Regions from separate parts of the Pseudarthrobacter arbutini genome, predicted to be linked through region 3. Evidence: predicted binding sites of a transcription regulator. Region 3 holds the regulator's gene; each other region holds the start of a gene.

Region 1 (5,712 bases), on a different contig from region 3:
GCCTGGTGGTGGACTAACCAGCTGGGATCGCTGGAAACCACCACGGGCAGCAGCATCAGGATGCTCCGCGCCCCCAGCACCGACGGGAAGTCTGCGGACAACGGCATGTACTACAAGCCCACCATGTTCTGGTCCGCGTCCTCACGGTCCAAGCACCCGGAAGCCGCCGCAACCTTTATCAATTACCTGGCCAACAGCCCCGCGGCAGGCGCGATCCTTATGACAGACCGCGGAGTCCCCAGCAACTCTGAGATCGTCGAGGGCATCACACCGGCGCTCAAGCCGGCAGACATCACTGTGGTGGCCTTCCTGAAGGACATTGCGCCGGACATCGCCGACGCACCTCCCGTCCCGCCGGTGGGTGCCGGCAGCGTCCAGAACGTCATCAAGCGGTTTACCGATGAAGTCCTGTACGACCGGCTGACTCCCCAGGCAGCCGCCGACGCGTTCAAGAAGGAAGTCGAAGGGATGCTGGCCACGGCCCGCAAGTAGCGAAAACAAATGCGGCCCCCTCCAGTGGAGGGGGCCGCATTATGGTTTGCGCGGAACGTAGTCCGGGCGCTGGGGACTAGAAGCCGCCCATGCCGCCCATGTCGTCGCCGCCACCCATGGCCGGAGCGTTCTTCTCCGGCTTGTCGGCCACAACGGCCTCGGTGGTGAGGAACAGACCGGCAATGGAAGCCGCGTTCTGCAGGGCAGAGCGGGTTACCTTGACGGGGTCGTTAATGCCGGCAGCCAGCAGGTCGACGTATTCGCCGGTTGCTGCGTTCAGGCCGTGGCCTGCAGGCAGGCCGCGGACCTTGTCGACAACAACGCCAGGCTCGAGGCCGGCGTTGAAGGCGATCTGCTTCAGCGGGGCGTCGATGGCAACGCGGACGATGTTCGCACCCGTTGCTTCGTCACCGGTCAGGTTCAGGTTCGCGAACGCCTTGGCGCCGGCCTGGATCAGCGCAACGCCGCCACCGGCGACGATGCCTTCTTCAACAGCAGCCTTCGCGTTGCGGACAGCGTCCTCAATGCGGTGCTTGCGTTCCTTGAGCTCAACCTCGGTTGCGGCACCGGCCTTGATGACTGCAACGCCGCCGGCCAGCTTGGCCAGGCGTTCCTGCAGCTTCTCGCGGTCGTAGTCCGAATCGGAGTTTTCGATCTCGGCACGGATCTGGGAAACGCGGCCAGCGATCTGGTCGGCGTCGCCGGCACCTTCAACGATGGTGGTCTCGTCCTTGGTGACAACAACCTTGCGGGCGCGTCCCAGGAGTTCCAGTCCGGCGGTCTCCAGCTTGAGTCCGACTTCCTCGGCGATGACCTGGCCACCGGTGAGTACAGCGATGTCGGCCAGCTGGGCCTTGCGGCGGTCACCGAAGCCCGGAGCCTTGACGGCAACGGACTTGAAGGTGCCACGGATCTTGTTGACGATCAGGGTGGCCAGGGCCTCGCCCTCGATGTCCTCGGCAATGATCAGCAGCGGCTTGTTGGACTGCATGACCTTTTCCAGGACAGCAACCAGTTCCTTGACGTTGGAGATCTTGGAGTTGACGATCAGGATGTACGGGTCCTCAAGGACCGTTTCCTGGCGCTCGGTATCGGTAACGAAGTAAGCGGAGATGTAACCCTTATCGAAGCGCATGCCTTCGGTGAGCTCGAGCTCCAGGCCAAAGGTGTTGGACTCCTCGACGGTGATGACGCCTTCTTTGCCCACCTTGTCCAGGGCTTCAGCGATCAGGGCGCCAATTTCGTCGTCACCGGCGGAGATGGAGGCAGTAGCCGCAATCTCTTCCTTGGTTTCGATTTCCTTGGCGGAGGCCAGCAGCTCAACCGTGACGGCCGCTACAGCCTTCTCGATACCGCGCTTGAGGGACAGCGGGTCAGCGCCGGCCGCGACGTTGCGCAGGCCTTCCTTGACCAGGGCCTGCGCCAGCACGGTAGCCGTGGTGGTGCCGTCGCCAGCGACGTCGTCCGTCTTCTTGGCAACTTCCTTGACCAGCTCGGCGCCGATCTTTTCGTAAGGGTCGTCCAGCTCGATCTCCTTGGCGATGGAAACACCATCGTTGGTGATCGTGGGGGCGCCCCACTTCTTTTCGAGGACGACGTTGCGTCCACGCGGGCCGAGGGTGACCTTGACGGCGTCGGCGAGGATGTTCAGGCCCCGCTCAAGACCGCGGCGTGCCTCTTCATCAAATGCAATGATCTTGGCCATAACGGCAGTAGTCCTTTCGGGACAGTCGTTAAGAATGAACCTCTCTGCAGTGCCCGCGACGGACGATCCTTCACCGGCGGCCTCTGTATGCCGCGGCTGGGGATCTCACTCCAGCTAGGTATTTCTCTCGCTCCACGACCGCCGCCAAGCCCGATGCCGGACAAACCGGACGTTGCTTTAGCAGTCGGTACGTAGGAGTGCTAACTCAATAATTAGCACTCCCTAGGTGAGAGTGCAAGCGAAAGGTCCCGCAAATGGCCCTGTCAGGGCGGCCCGTTCGCCACCGGCGATCAGCCTGCGGCCCGGCCTGCCGCCTCACGGCCGCTGAGCACTGCCCTGTTGTCTGCGCCGTAGGTGAACACCATGTAGTTGGCCGTGGTGATGTCACCGTTGGCGTCGAAGGCAACCGGCCCCGATTCGCCGTCGTAATTAATGCCTGCCCCGGTCTTCAGGACCGCGAGGCAGTCGGTGTAGGACAGGCACGGCTTGGTGGCCGGGCCCGAGGCCTGCGCGGCGGGCTGCCCGCCTGCTGTCCCGCCGGAGACGGCGATCAGGTTGGCGGCGATGGAGCGGCCGGCATCGTCGTCAGCCTTCGCTGCCGCCAGAACCGCCAGATTCACGGCGTCGTAGGTCTCTGCGGCGAACGAAAGGTCTTTCAGGGCAGGGTTGACCGACACAAGACGGGCCTGGAAGTCCGCAGACGGCAACAGGCCCGGCACCACTGCACGGGCGCCGTCGAGCGCCTTGGATCCAAGTCCCGAGCCGTACTGGGCGAAGGCACCGTCGCTCAGGATGATGCTCTTGCCCGAAAGTCCCGCGTTATTGAGCTCTGCGATGGCGCCCTGGGCGTCGTCCCTGGCGATCAGCACTACAGCGTCAGGAGTGGCGGCCTTGGCAGCAGCTGCAGCGTTACCGGCGTCGCCGGGTTTGAATGCGGTCGTGGAAACGGTTTCCAGGCCGGCGTTCTTGGCGGCACCGGTCACCGCGGCCGAAACGTCCTTGCCGTAGTCACTGTCCTGGTGGACCACGGCAAGGCTCTTGGCGCCGCCGTCCTTGGCCAGCTTCACCAGCACCGAGGCCTGGGCAACGTCCGCCGCGGCCGTCCTGAAGTAATAGCCGCCGCTCTTGTAGCGGGACAGGCCGGCAGCGGAGTTGGCCGGCGACACGAGCGGGACGCGCGCGGCCGAGAGGACGTCGATGGCGGCGGCGGCGTGACTCGAATCCGTGGGGCCGATCACCGCATCAACCTTGGCTGAGGCCAGATTCCTGGCCTGGGCGTCGGCGCCATCACCGGCGCCTACCACCAGATCTACAGGCCTGCCCTTGTGTCCGCCGGCCGCATTTATTTCCTTGATTGCCAGTTGGGCCGCGGCGAGCTGCGAGTCGTTGAGGAAGGCCTGCTCCCCTGTGCTGTCCTGGATCAGCCCGATCCGCAGCGTGCCGTCACCGGATGCTTCAGCGGAGTCAACGCGGGCGTTGCCGCCAGCCCCAGCGCAGCCGACCAGGGCGAGCAAGAGTGCCGCCCCTGTGGTTGTGAGGACGATTGTTGAACGCAAGCTGCGGGAGATCACTGAGCGGGCCGGACGTTTTCTGCCTGCGGGCCTTTCTCGCCTTCGCCGACTTCAAGCTCGACGCGCTGTCCCTCATCCAGGGCGCGGTAACCTTCGCCCTCAATGGCCGACCAGTGCACAAAGACATCGTCCGCGGAGCCGTCCACCGTAATAAAGCCGTAGCCCTTTTCGGCGTTGAACCACTTAACCGTTCCCAATGCCATGATGTCCACTCTTTTCCGTCGTGCCGTCGGTCCCCGTCGGAAGTGTGCCGCTTGTTACGGACCGAAGCCTGAAATCACTCTAGCGACAAGCTATCCGGCGGGCCGAACCACACGGCCGCTCCGGTGCCCAAAAGTTATTCGGGCGTGACCGCGAGACGCTACTGGTAGCCCGGCCCCAGGACAACAACCAACGGCACCTGGAAGTCCTGGCTCTCCACCAGCGTGGGGATGTTCAGGAGTTCGGAGACTGCTTCGGCGTTGGCTTTCTGCGCCGGGCCCGAATAGAAGATCGCGGATGTCTGCTGCGGAGCGCCGCCCCAGTTCCCCACCTGACCCAGCGTCCAGCCATCGGCCTGGACCATCGAGCTGATGCGTCCGGCGAGCCCGGCCTTACCGGCGGCGTTGTAGATGGCCACGCCCTGGGTCTTGTCCAGCACAACCGCGGAGGGAATGTTACTGGGCGAAGCGCTGGGCTCCGCGTCAGGGCTATTGGAGGGCTCAGGGTCCGTGGAGGCTTCAGCAGTGGCCGACGGTGCCACGCTTGCCTCAGGGGCAGCGGTTGATTCCAGGCTGGTGGAGGCTTCACTGCCGGCCTGGGTGAACCCGAGCTTGGGAAGGATCAGGAAGGACACCACTCCAATGGCCAATGCCACAATCCCCACCGCGAGGATGGGCCACAGCTTCCGCCGGGCAGGCGCCGAGGCCGCACGGTGGACGCCCTGCCGCGAGGCGGACTCCGGAACCTTGTCGAATTCATCCCGAGCGTATTTGGTCATGGTGGGGAGACGTCCTTGTTGATTGCTGCTGATGGCTCAGCACGAGCGTGGTCAGGCGTCGGAACCCAGGCGTCGTGCAGTGCGTGCCCGGTGACGCGACGTACGTAGTCTACGCAATCTCTTGACCAACATGGGGTCGTGGGCCAGTGCAGCCTCGGTGTCGATGAGGGCGTTGAGCAGCTGGTAGTAGTGGGTCGCGGACAGATCGAACAGCTCCCTGATGGCCTGTTCCTTGGCCCCGGCGTACTTCCACCACTGCCGCTCCAGTGCCAGCATCTGCTGGTCGCGCTCGCTCAACGGGGAGTCGCGGAGGGTAAAGTCAGCCAGCAAAGAACCGCGCTCCTCCGGCTCCGGCATATGTTCCCGAGCAGGTTCCGCCACGGCACACCCCTTCGCTGGTCTCGCTGAATCACCGGTCAAGTTACAAAATCTCCTCCCCATGCTACGGCGTGAATAACACAGTTGTCATTTGCGCCCCGGCCGCGGCGTCCGGCAACCCTGCGAGAATGGGAGCGTGTTTGAATCTGACGCGCTGTTCGAACTGACAGCGGACCCGGCGGAGGCCGTTGGCTTTGCCGAGATGGCCGCCCTGCCGCTCAGTGAGCTGATGGCTGCCGACTGGGCGGAGGCGCTGGGCCCCGTAGAGAGTGAGCTGCGCGGCGTCCTGGGCTTCCTGGCCGCCGAAGTTGCCGCGGGGCACCGGGTGCTGCCGGCGCCGTCGAACGTTCTGCGCGCCTTCCGGCAGCCGCTGGCTGGCGTGAAGGTCCTGGTAGTGGGCCAGGACCCCTACCCGACTCCGGGCCACGCGATCGGCCTGTCCTTTGCCGTTGACGGGCGGACCCGCCCCATCCCGCGGAGCCTGGCGAATATCTACCGCGAGCTGGAGTCCGACCTCGGCCTTCCGGCGCGCGTCCACGGCGACCTGTCCGCCTGGGCCAGCCAAGGGGTCCTGCTGCTTAACCGGG
Region 2 (5,712 bases), on a different contig from region 3:
AGCGGCACGGACGCGGCCGGTTCATTGTGAGCCGAAGAGGAACTCCTTGGCGTGCGCCACGGCCTTCCGGAAGGCATCGTTCCGGAGCGTGACGAGTTGCTCCGCGTCGCCGTCTGCGGGCTCCAGATAGCCGGTGTAACCGGGCCGCAGCACCCAGACGTCGCCGGCGGGCGGAAGATAGAACACCCCAAAGGACCGCTGCTGCTCGTCCTCGGCGGTCCATACGGGAACCACTGCCAAGGCCGCGCCGGTGGCAGGGTGGATCCACTGCGCGCGGGGAAGGGGCTCTTCGTGGGCTTCGGGGTCCAGGAACGGTGCAGTACCCTCGCCCCAGCGCTGTTCGAAGCGTTCGTGGAAGGCAGGAATCAGGTGGGAGTCGTAGCGGCGCCAGTCGCTCATTGTTTTGTCCGCCTCCTAGCGGTGGTGGCTGTCGTTTTTCGGGTTTACGTCCACGGTCCGCTTTCCCAGTGCACCGGCGTGATCCTGATGGTGTTGCCGGCCGGGGCGTACCGGTTGCTGACCTTCCGGACGGGGATGACTGTCGGGGCGCCCCCCGGCGCCCTTGTTCCGTTGCGGCTCCGGTCGTAGGCTGCGCGCCGCGCCGGGTCACGGAGGACAGCGAACGCCTGCATGATCCGCAGCAACTCTCCATCCTGCACGGCGCGGTCACCCGTTGCGCCGCCGTCGACATCGGGGTGGTGGGTGCGCATCAGCGCCCGGTAGGCACGGGAGATCTCCTGCTGGCTGGCAGCGGCTTTCACCCTCAGGGCGGCGTAGTAGTCCGGCTGGCTGGTCATGGAGGGTACGTCTCGGGGATCTTACGGGGACGGCGTGGGGGCACCGACTGCAGCCGGTGCCCCCGCGGTCCGGACCTATTTACCGATCTCGTGCAAGGAACCCTGCTTGGTTTCGATCTCGATCCTGCGCGGCTTGGCCTGCTCCGCCACTGGGATCCGCAGGGTCAGGACGCCCTGGTCGTAGCTGGCCTTGATGTTGTCCGCATTGAGCGTGTCGCCCAGGATGAGCTGGCGACTGAAGACACCGCGCGGACGCTCTGAGGCCACCAGCTCCACATTGGGCTGTGTGGGGTCCTGGCGCTCCGCCCGAACGGTCAGTACGTTGCGTTCAACGTTGAGGTCCACCGAATCGATTTTGACGCCCGGGAGGTCGAACGCCACCACGAACTCGCCGTCTTCCTGCCAGGCGTCCATGGGCATGGCCGCCGGCCGGGCCGCGGTTCCGAAGACCTGCTGGGTGAGCCGGTCCAGCTCACGGAACGGGTCCGTACGCATCAACATCATTTCCCACTCCTTCAGTTTCTAGAAGTTACTTCCAGTTGCTATATCCACCATCGTTTATCTGTGGTGGTGGATATAGATTTTTTATAGCACTCGTGCGAGACTGATGCAACATCACGGGGAGGGAATTTTGGAGTGGACGCGGTCAGTGGAACACCAGGACAAAAACCGGGACCTCGGGCCGGGCAGGCACTGTATGCCATCTCCGTGGCGGCAAAGCTGGCAGGGACCGGGCAGCAGAACATCAGGCTCTACGAGACAAAAGGGCTGATCCTCCCGGAGCGAACGGCCGGGGGCACGCGTCAGTACAGTGATGCCGATGTCGCTCTGCTCCTGCACATCGGCGAACTCCTGGACCAGGGGCTCAATCTTGCCGGCATCGCCAAAGTTTTGGAGCTCGAGGTAGCCAATGCCGAACTGCGTCGCGCCCTCGGACGGGCCAGGTCACGCCCGGACAGGTAACGGCCAGAGTCCCCGGCCAGTCAGGATCCGCGGCCGCCCGCCAGCCGGTAGGACTCCTCCAGCAGTTCTCCGAGTTCCTCAGTGCCGATGCGGGCCAGCCGGACCAGCACCAGCTGCGGCGAACGCTCATGGTGCGGGGTCCAGAAATACGTGTCGGGCTCCGTGCCCGCCAAGGCCTCCCGCTCGGTGGTCTTCACCGTCAGCACGCCGTCCTCCCATATGCGTGCCATCAGCGTCTTCGCGAACCAGGCGGGCTGGTCCCAGCTGCTGCGTTCGGTGACACCGGGCAGCGCCAGGCACATCCTCCGCACGTCGTCCTCGGTTGCCATCGCGGCTAGTCGCCTGGTGCGTCGGCCTTGGACAGTTCGCCCGTGATCCGTTCGCCGGGGATCCGGGCGGTCCGCCACGTATCCAGGGCGATGACGGCACCGAGAATCAGGAGCGAGAGCGTAATCGAGGCCAGCGCGTCGCTGAGCCAGTGGTAGCCGAGGTACAGGCGGCTCAGCGCGGCCAGGACAACGCCGATGCCCGCACCAACGAAGCCGAAGACGGCCGACCTCGGATTTTTCCGCCGCGAGAACACCAGGAAGGTGGTCACCAGCAGGAAGTCACAGGCACCCAGCACATGGCCGGACGGAAATGAGTAGGTGTGGTCGGCGCCAAACAGCATCAGTTCCACCGGCGGCCGCGAGCGCTGGACGATCGCCAGGATGATCTGCGATATCACGACGCCGGTGAGCATCGCGGCGGCGAGCACAATGGGCCGCCAGGCGTGCCTGGCCACGAACCCCCAGACCACCGTCACCACTAGCACGATGATGGGCAGGGCAACAGGGCCGAAGATCACCGCGAGGAAGATCATCACGGCCGTGAGGGTCTCGGACCGGAGCGAGAGCAGCCAGTCGCGGATGGACTCGTCGGGACCCCAGGGGCCGGTGCTGCTCTGCAGAACGCCCACCAGGGTGGCGATGAACAGCAAGGCGCCCACGCCAATGAGCACCACAGCCGTCCGGTACAGAGCCTTCCGCGCGGCCGGTTCCATAAAGCGTTCCTCCACCACGAACTTGTTATGGAAGGTCCGCCAAAGACTGGTCTTGCCTGCCTGCTCTGCCACTGTGTTTCCGTCCGTGCGCCGTTGAGGAGTGCCTAAGATGAAGATTATCCCTTCTGTCCGTTGTTGGCCCTTCTCTGCGCATGGTTGGCCCTGCCGCCTGGCATGTCAGCCGGCCGGGGTAGCCTGACTGAATGGGCGTGATGAATGAGCTGATCAACCGGCAGGGCGTGGAAACCCTGGCCCGGATTCTGGCTGAGGCCGCTCCCGGATCGGACTGGCCGCACGTCACCGCAGCCGCCGCACAGTTGGACGAGCTGAGCCTGCGCGGCCGGACGGACGTGGTGAGCAGTGCGCTGCTGGCGGACATGCGGCAGCTTCCGGAACCGGGATATCCGACGGCGGCGCGCATCTTCCGGAGCGCCCTCGCCGGCGCCGGTTTCACGGGGTGGATCCTCTGGCCGGTATCCGAGGCCGCCGTCACGCTGGCCCTCGAATCTGGCGCTGCACCTGACTTTGACGACTGCCTGGCCCTCCTGGCCGAACTGACCCCGAGGCTCACCGGCGAGTTCGCCATCCGCCGGCTGCTGGCCGCGGACCTGGAGCGTTCCCTCGAGATCATCCAGGGCTGGACCGCGCATCCGGACGAGCATGTCCGCCGCCTGGCCTCCGAGGGCACCCGCGCGTATCTCCCCTGGGCGGTGCGGGTTCCCGCCGTCGTGCTTCATCCGGAGGCGTCCCTCCCCGTTCTGGACGCCCTGTACCGGGACCCTTCGGAGTACGTGCGGCGCTCGGTGGCAAACCACCTCAACGACGTGGCGCGGCACGCGCCCGCTCTGGTGGTGGCAACGGCGGCTCGCTGGCTGGCCGCCCCGGACGCCAACACCGCATGGGTGGTCAGGCATGGCCTGCGGACCCTGATCAAGAAGGCCCACCCCGGTGCGCTCGCGCTGCAGGGGTTCACGCCGGCGTCGGTGGCTGTCACGGGGCCCACGCTGGACCGGAACTCGGTGGCCATACCGGGTGAACTGGCTTTCGACTTCGCGATCGCCAACACCGGGAACTACGATGCCAAGCTCGCCGTGGACTACGTGGTCCACTACGTCAAAGCCAACGGCACGCAATCGGCGAAGGTCTTCAAGATCGCGGCGCTCACCCTCGCCGCCGGTGAGACCCGCACCTTGTCGAAGCGTCATGCCTTCCGGCAGATGACCACCCGGGTGCACCACCCGGGGGTCCACGCCCTGGAGCTGCAGATCAACGGGATCCGGCACGGGCACACAGAGTTTGAGCTGCACGTCTGAGGTGGGAGGCACTGCGGGTACCTGTATCAACAGCCACTCCCACACATGCGGAATGTGCGGTTGGCTAATAAAGGAAGACCCGGGCTCCAGCCCCTGACGAAGTGATGAGGAAACGAAAATGCGAGCAACCATGATGTATGGCGCCGGCGACGTGCGCGTGGAGAACGTGCCCGATCCCGTCATCCAGAATCCGACCGACGCCATCGTGCGGATCGTCAATTCCTGTATCTGCGGCTCCGACCTGCACCCCTACCACGGCATGCCCTCGTCCAGGCAGGGCAGCCCCATGGGCCACGAGTTCATCGGCGTCGTCGAGGAAACGGGCAAGGACGTGTCCACCCTGAAGAAGGGGGACTTCGTCATCGCCCCGTTCGCCTGGTCCGACGGGACCTGCGTCTTTTGCCGCGAAGGCCTGCAGACGTCCTGCCGCCACGGCGGGTTCTGGGCCTCGAACGGAATCGGCGGCGCCCAGGCCGAGGCCGTCCGCGTCCCGTTCGCCGACGGCACGCTGGTCCAGGTCCCGGTTGGTGAGGACAGCGAGCTGCTGCCCTCGCTCCTGACCCTCTCCGACGTCTATGGCACCGGCTACCACGCCGCCATCAAGGCGGGCGTGAACGCCCGGACCACTGTCACGGTCATCGGTGACGGCGCCGTCGGGCTGATGGCGGTGCTGTCCGCCAAGCAGCTGGGTGCCGAGCAGATCATCCTGATGGGCCGGCACAAGGCCCGCACCGACCTGGGCCTTGAATACGGTGCCACCGACGTCGTCGCCGAGCGCGGTGAGGCCGGCATCGAGAAGGTACGCGAACTCAGCGGCGGCGACGGAACGCACACCGTCCTGGAGTGTGTGGGGCACCGCCCAGCGTACGACCAGGCACTCGGCGTGATCCGCCCCGGCGGCGTCATCAGCCGGGTGGGCGTGCCCCAGTACGAGGACGCTCCGATCGGCTTCGGCTCCATGTTCGGCCCGAACATCACGCTCACCGGCGGCCCGGCCCCTGTGCGCGCCTACATCGAGACGCTGCTGCCCGGCGTCCTGGACGGCACCGTGAACCCGGGCAAGGTGTTCGACCGCACTATCAGCCTGAACGAGGTCCCCGACGGCTACCGCGCCATGGATTCCCGCGAAGCCCTGAAGGTCCTGGTCCGTCCGTAGCGCCACCCCCGAAAGGAAACACACCATGACTACCTGGCTCATCACAGGCTGCTCCACCGGACTCGGCCGCGCACTCGCCCAGGCCGTGCTCGCCAACGGCCACAACGCCGTCGTCACCGCCCGCAACGTCACCACGGTCGAAGACATCGCAGCCGCCTACCCGGACATCGCCCTCCCCCTTCAGCTCGACGTCACCAACACCGCCGAGATCGGCGCTGTTGTCGAGCAGGCCAGGGCACGCTTCGGTAGCATCGACGTGCTGGTCAACAACGCCGGCTACGGTTACCGTGCCGCGGTTGAAGAAGCGGACGACGCCGACATCCGGCAATTGTTCGACACTAACTTTTTCGGCGCCGTCAGCATGATCAAAGCCGTTCTCCCCGGAATGCGCGCCAACAGGGCCGGGTCCATCCTGAACATCTCCTCCATCGGGGCGCGCAT
Region 3 (5,712 bases):
CCGGTAACAGCCCGCGTAGCAGTCGGCATCAGGATACCGGTGCTGTCCAGCGTCCCAGTACATCACTCGCCAGAACAACCGCTGCCGGTCCGGCTGTGGATGACCTCAGGACGTGGTGTCCCAAGAGCGCCGTAACGGCGCCGGCGTCGCAAAGCCGGGTGACTTCGCGGGGACTGATTCCGCCCTCCGGACCAACGATGAGCAGAATTTCCAGGGGTCCGGCGTCAGCTTGGGTGCCCTGCCATGATTCAAGGACAGTCCGGAGCGGCCGGACCGCGTCTTCGTGCAGGATTACGGCCAGATCCGCTGCCGCCACGGCCGCCGCAAGGCCTGGCGTTTCGACGGCGGCGCGCACCTCGGGGATCCAGGCGCGGCGTGCCTGCTTGGCGGCGGCAGTGACCACGGACTGCCATTTTGCGTGGGCCTTGGCCGCGCGCTCACCCTTCCAGCGGACAATTGATCGCTCGGACTGCCAGGGTAGTACGGCATCAATCCCGAGTTCGGTTGCCGTTTCCACGGCCAGTTCATCACGGTCCCCCTTGGCCAGGGCCTGCACCAGCACGAGCCGGATGTCGGGCCGGCCCTCCACAACGAGGGCGGAGCATTCCACGGTGAGCTCCGCGGGCGACGCCGAGACAACAGTTCCCGTCAGCCGCCTTCCGGCGCCGTCGGCAATGTCCACTGCCTCTCCGGGAGATAGCCGTTTTACAGTCACGGCGTGGCGTGCCTCCGGCCCTTGAAGGACAAAACAGGCACCGGGCACCAGATCGTCCAGCGACCCGGCACCGCTGAAGAAAACGGGATTGCTCACCGCTACAGGTTACCGAACCGGTCCCGCAGCTTGGCAAAGACGCCGCCGCTGGCAGCCAGTTTGCCTTCCGTGAACTGCTCGCCCCGCAGCTTCGCCAGCTGCCGCAGGAGATCCTCCTGCGCGGCATCCAGCTTGGCCGGCGTCTCCACCTGCAGATGGACCATCAGGTCCCCGCGGCCGTATCCGCGCAGGTGCGTCACGCCGAGTCCACGGAGCGTGATGATCTCCCCTGACTGCGTCCCTGCCTTGACGTCGATTTCCTGCAGCCCGTCAAAGGTTTCCAGTGACAGCTCGGTGCCCAGGGCGGCGGCAGTCATCGGGATGTGCAGCGTTGCGTGCAGGTCGTCACCGTCGCGTGCGTACGTGGCGTCGTTGTTGACCCGGAGTTCCACGTACAGGTCCCCGGACGGTCCGCCGGCCGGGCCTGCTTCGCCCTGCCCGGAGAGCTGGATCCGGGTGCCCGTGGCAACACCGGCCGGCACCTTGATGGTGAGCGACCGCCGGCTGCGGATGCGGCCTTGGCCGCTGCATTCGTTGCAGGGGTCCTTGATGACCGTCCCGAAGCCTTCGCAACTGCCACACGGGGCCGCCGTCATGACCTGGCCCAGGATGGAGCGAACCGCGCGCTGGACCTGGCCGCTGCCGCCGCAGATATCGCAGCGCACAGGGTGGCTGCCTTCGCGGCAGCATGACCCGTTGCAGGTGGGGCAGGTGACGGCTGTGTCCACTTCGAGTTTCCGGTTGACGCCGAACACAGCATCGCGGAGTTCGATCCGTACACTGATCAGCGCGTCCTGGCCGCGGCGGACCCGGGAAGCGGGGCCGGAGGTGCCGCCTGCCCCGAAGAACGTGTCGAAGATGTCCTGGAACGCGAAGCCCTGGCCGGAGTATCCGCCGCCGCCGAACCCGTTGTCGGTGCCGTTCTCGTTGCCGGTGGTGTCATAGATCCGGCGCTTCTGCGGGTCCGAAAGTACCTCGTAGGCATGGGTCACGGCCTTGAAGCGGTCCGATGCATCGTCCCCGGGGTTTACGTCCGGGTGAAGAGTGCGGGCCAGCTTGCGGTAGGCCTTCTTGATCTCTTCCCCGGTGGCTTCCGGCGAGATTCCGAGGACGTCGTAGTGGCTGCTCAAAGTTCGTATCTCTTCCTTGTTGTACTGCCGGCAGCCGGGCTGCCGGCACTGCTCTTCGTGCCTGGACCGCGGTGCTGTTACGGACCCAGAATTCTTGAAAGGTAACGGGCTACTGCCCTGACGGCGGCCATGGTGGTGGGATAGTCCATCCGGGTGGGGCCGAGCACACCGATCTTGGCAGTGCTGTCTGGTCCGTAGCCCGTGGCCACCACGGAGGCTTCCGCGAGTCCGTCGTACGGGTTTTCACGCCCGATGCTGACTGCCACGCCCCTCGGATCCTGCGCCATGTCGCTCAGGAGGCGCAGCAGGACAACCTGCTCCTCGAGCGCTTCCAGGACCGGTCCGATACTGAGCGGAAAATCCACATTGGAGCGGGCGAGGTTCGCCGTTCCGGCCATGACCATGCGTTCCTCGCGGCTGCTGTGGGCGAGCGTTTCCAGCCCGTGGGCCAAGGCCTGGGCCGCCGCGCGCTGGCCCGGGCTGACCGACGAAACGACTCCCGGCAGCGAGGGGGTCAGCCGGCTCAGCGAGATGCCCGCGAGTGATCCGAGGAAGTGTGTCCGCAACGCGGCGATGGCGTCGTCGCCGAGGTCCTGGCCGACGTCGATCACGCGCTGTTCGACCTTGCCGGTGGTGGCGATGAGGACCACCAGGACCTGCCGGGGCGCGAGCAGGACGAATTCGATGTGGCGGATGGTGGCGCGGCTCAGATGCGGATACTGCACTACGGCGACCTGGTTGGTCAGCTGCGACAGCATCCTGACGGTCCTGTCCAGGACGTCGTCCAGATCGTCTGCGCCCTCCAGCAGCGACTGGATCGCACGCCGTTCCGCGTGGGAAAGCGGCTTTACCGCTGAAATCTGGTCCACAAACAGCCGATAGCCTTTGTCTGTGGGGATCCGTCCGGCGCTGGTGTGCGGGGCCGTGATCAGGCCGTCGTCTTCCAAGGCCGCCATGTCGTTGCGGATGGTGGCACTGGACACGCCGAGGTGGTGGCGTTCCACGAGCGCTTTTGAACCTACTGGCTCGCGGGAGTGCACATAGTCCTCCACGATGGCGCGCAGTACTTCGAGTTTGCGCGGCTCGCTCATACTCCACCTCCATCCGTGGTCACTGCAGGGTTAGCACTCGACATGCCTAAGTGCTAACAGTCTAATATGAGTCACCCCGTTGTTAGCATTGGTACCGCTCCGGGCGAAATTCCGGGCCAGGATCTAGCGGCAAGGCGGAATCAATCCATGCAGTACCAGAACTGGGGTCCGCAGGAGATCACCGCGCCCGTGAGAAGCGAACTCCCTGAGGTCCCCGTGGAACGTGGCATGGTTCTCGAAGACGCCCAGTCAGGCTGGGTGGGAGCGGTGACCCGGGTGGAGAAGTCCGGTGGCATGCATGTAGTGGCCCTCGAAGACCGGCGCGGCAAGTCCCGGTCCTTCCGGCTGGGCTTCGGGTTCCTCCTGGAGGGGCAGCCCATCCGGCTCCTTCCCCCGGCTCCCAGGCAGGCCGCCCCCGTCGTCGCCGGCCGGACGGCGTCCGGCTCAGTCCGCGTGGCCGGCCAGCGTGCCCAGGTGGCCAAAGCCAGCAGGATCTGGGTGGAGGGAAAACACGACGCCGAACTCGTGGAAAAAGTCTGGGGTGACGATCTCCGCGTAGAGGGCATCGTCGTCGAGCCTTTGCATGGCATTGATGACCTGGCGGGGGCGGTGGCCGCATTTGGTCCCGGTCCGGGGCGGCGGCTGGGGGTCCTGGTGGACCACCTGGTGCCGGACTCGAAGGAGTGGCGCATCGCGGCTGCCGTGATGGCCTCCCCCGGCGCGGTGGGGAATGTCCTGATCGTCGGGCACCCTTACATTGACGTGTGGCAGGCCATCCGGCCCGCTGTGCTGGGCATCGAAGAATGGCCGGTGGTGCCCCGCGGGCAGGACTGGAAGACCGGAATCCTGGCGGCGTTCGGCTGGCCGCACTCCACCAAGGAAGACATCGGGCTTGGCTGGCAAAAGCTGCTGGGCGCTGTCCGCAGCTACGCGGACCTGGAAGCATCGCTGCTGGGGAGAGTGGAGGAAGTCATCGACTTCCTGACGGTGCCCTGACACCGGATCCGGCTCCGGGCGGCAGCATTTGGTGGCTGAACCAGTATTCTTGGTACTGCGGAGGCTGCAGTTGCTTCAGTCCGGCATTCTCCAACCCAGCACCATTGCACTTTCGAAGGAAGAAAACCGTGGCACAAAACGCACGCGAGCACCGGGACGACCACGGCGGCCAGGGCCGTTCCGAGTACCAGGGCGTTCCGGCTAATGCGCTGCCCCTGACGGCCAGCGAAGACCGCCAGTGGGCCACACTGGCACACTTCGGCGGGATCCTCGGCTGTGTTCCGTCACTGCTGATCTACCTGATTTTCCGTGAGCGCGGGCCGTTTACCGCCCAGGAATCCAAGGAAGCGCTGAACTTCAGCCTGCCGCCCACCATTGCGGCGCTGGTGGCCAATCTCCTGGTGTTCATTCCGGTGGTGGGAAATGTCTTCGCCGTCATCGCCACCCTGATCTGGATTGCCCTGACCTGCTTCTCCGTGGCCGCAGGTATCCATGTCAACAAGGGCCAGCCCCACCGTTACCAGTACAATCTGCGCTGGATCAAGTAGTCCCCACCCGCGCCCTAACCTCGCAAGCTCGGCCAGGGAACCCTGCGGGCGTGTGCCCACGTTGCTGGCTGTATGCGTTAGTCCGGCAGGATCCTGCGGACCAAGGCGTCGGCCAGCAGGCGGCCCTTCAGGGTCAATACCAGCGTGCCGCGGAAGGCATCCGGCGGCTCCACCAGGCCGTCGGCAATGAGCCCGGCCACGGCGTGACGGCCGTGGTCGCCCAGCGTTGACGTGGCCAGTCCCGACACGAGCCGGGCCTCAAGCATCACGCGCTCCACGTCGCGGGTTTCGGCGTCGAGCGTTTCCCGGCCGGCCGCCGGTGACAGGCCCTGAGCGAGCCGTCCGGCGTAGGCCGTGGGGTGCTTGACGTTCCACCACCGCACCCCGCCCACGTGTGAATGTGCACCAGGCCCGATGCCCCACCAGTCGTCCCCGCGCCAGTACGCGAGGTTGTGCCGGCATGCCTGGTCCGGCGTCCGGGACCAGTTGCTGACCTCGTACCAGCTGAGGCCTGCAGCGCCGATCAGCTGGTCGGCGAGTTCGTATTTATCGGCGTGGTCGTCGTCGTCGATTCCCGGGACTTCACCACGGCGGATCTGGGCTGCCAGCTTGGTGCCGTCTTCCACGATCAGCGCGTAGGCACTGATGTGGTCAGGCTGGTAGGAGAGGGCCGTTTCCAGGGAGAACCGCCAGTCCTCCAGCGACTCCCCCGGTGTCCCGTAGATCAGGTCCAGGCTCACGGCCAGTCCGGCATCGCGCGCCCACTGCACCACCTGCGGCACGCGGCTGGGCGTGTGCGTGCGGTCCAGGACCTTCAGGACATGGGGAACGGCAGACTGCATACCAAAGGAAACCCGGGTGAAGCCGGCATCGGCCAGGACCTGAAGGGATGCCGGGGTGACCGAGTCAGGGTTTGCTTCGGTGGTCACTTCGGCGCCGGGTTCCAGGCCCCAGTGCCCGACGGCGGCCGTCAGGATCCGCGCGAGGTCTTCCGCCGGGAGCAGCGTGGGAGTGCCGCCGCCGAAGAAGACTGTGCTCAGCGGCCGGTCCGGGAGACCCGAGTTCCGCAGGACTGTGGCGGCAAAGTCGACTTCGGACACGGCCGTGGTGGCGTAGGCGTCCTGTGACGCTCCGCC

Evidence for each region. Region 3 encodes HrcA, which represses chaperone genes, less so after heat shock. Its sites were predicted from a motif close to TTNGCACTCGNNNNNNNCGAGTGCNAA; they were not measured.
Region 1: a site for HrcA is predicted at 2,375-2,401, ahead of groL (chaperonin GroEL). Genes of this name have one in related genera too.
Region 2: a site for HrcA is predicted at 1,385-1,411, ahead of ACX80V_RS15520 (Hsp20/alpha crystallin family protein). Genes of this name have one in related genera too.

Annotation. Positions count from the first base shown of each region.
Region 1 covers NZ_JBTNDQ010000016.1:20,149-25,860, reverse strand. The annotation lists gene ACX80V_RS17315 (ABC transporter substrate-binding protein) at 1-492, shown strand, start outside; gene groL (chaperonin GroEL) at 569-2,197, opposite strand; gene ACX80V_RS17305 (ABC transporter substrate-binding protein) at 2,488-3,753, opposite strand; gene ACX80V_RS17300 (cold-shock protein) at 3,765-3,971, opposite strand; gene ACX80V_RS17295 (LytR C-terminal domain-containing protein) at 4,130-4,747, opposite strand; gene ACX80V_RS17290 (DUF3263 domain-containing protein) at 4,799-5,128, opposite strand; gene ACX80V_RS17285 (uracil-DNA glycosylase) at 5,262-5,712, shown strand, end outside.
Region 2 covers NZ_JBTNDQ010000013.1:83,771-89,482, forward strand. The annotation lists partial or broken gene ACX80V_RS15505 (AAA family ATPase) at 1-30, shown strand, start outside; gene ACX80V_RS15510 (hypothetical protein) at 22-399, opposite strand; gene ACX80V_RS15515 (J domain-containing protein) at 444-797, opposite strand; gene ACX80V_RS15520 (Hsp20/alpha crystallin family protein) at 873-1,298, opposite strand; gene ACX80V_RS15525 (MerR family transcriptional regulator) at 1,506-1,760, shown strand; gene ACX80V_RS15530 (MmcQ/YjbR family DNA-binding protein) at 1,781-2,089, opposite strand; gene ACX80V_RS15535 (phosphatase PAP2 family protein) at 2,095-2,874, opposite strand; gene ACX80V_RS15540 (DNA alkylation repair protein) at 3,006-4,115, shown strand; gene ACX80V_RS15545 (zinc-dependent alcohol dehydrogenase family protein) at 4,234-5,271, shown strand; gene ACX80V_RS15550 (oxidoreductase) at 5,297-5,712, shown strand, end outside.
Region 3 covers NZ_JBTNDQ010000002.1:4,676-10,387, reverse strand. The annotation lists gene ACX80V_RS02110 (GerMN domain-containing protein) at 1-7, shown strand, start outside; gene ACX80V_RS02105 (16S rRNA (uracil(1498)-N(3))-methyltransferase) at 29-811, opposite strand; gene dnaJ (molecular chaperone DnaJ) at 814-1,941, opposite strand; gene hrcA (heat-inducible transcriptional repressor HrcA) at 2,019-3,032, opposite strand; gene ACX80V_RS02090 (DUF3097 domain-containing protein) at 3,180-4,028, shown strand; gene ACX80V_RS02085 (DUF4870 domain-containing protein) at 4,157-4,576, shown strand; gene hemW (radical SAM family heme chaperone HemW) at 4,654-5,712, opposite strand, start outside.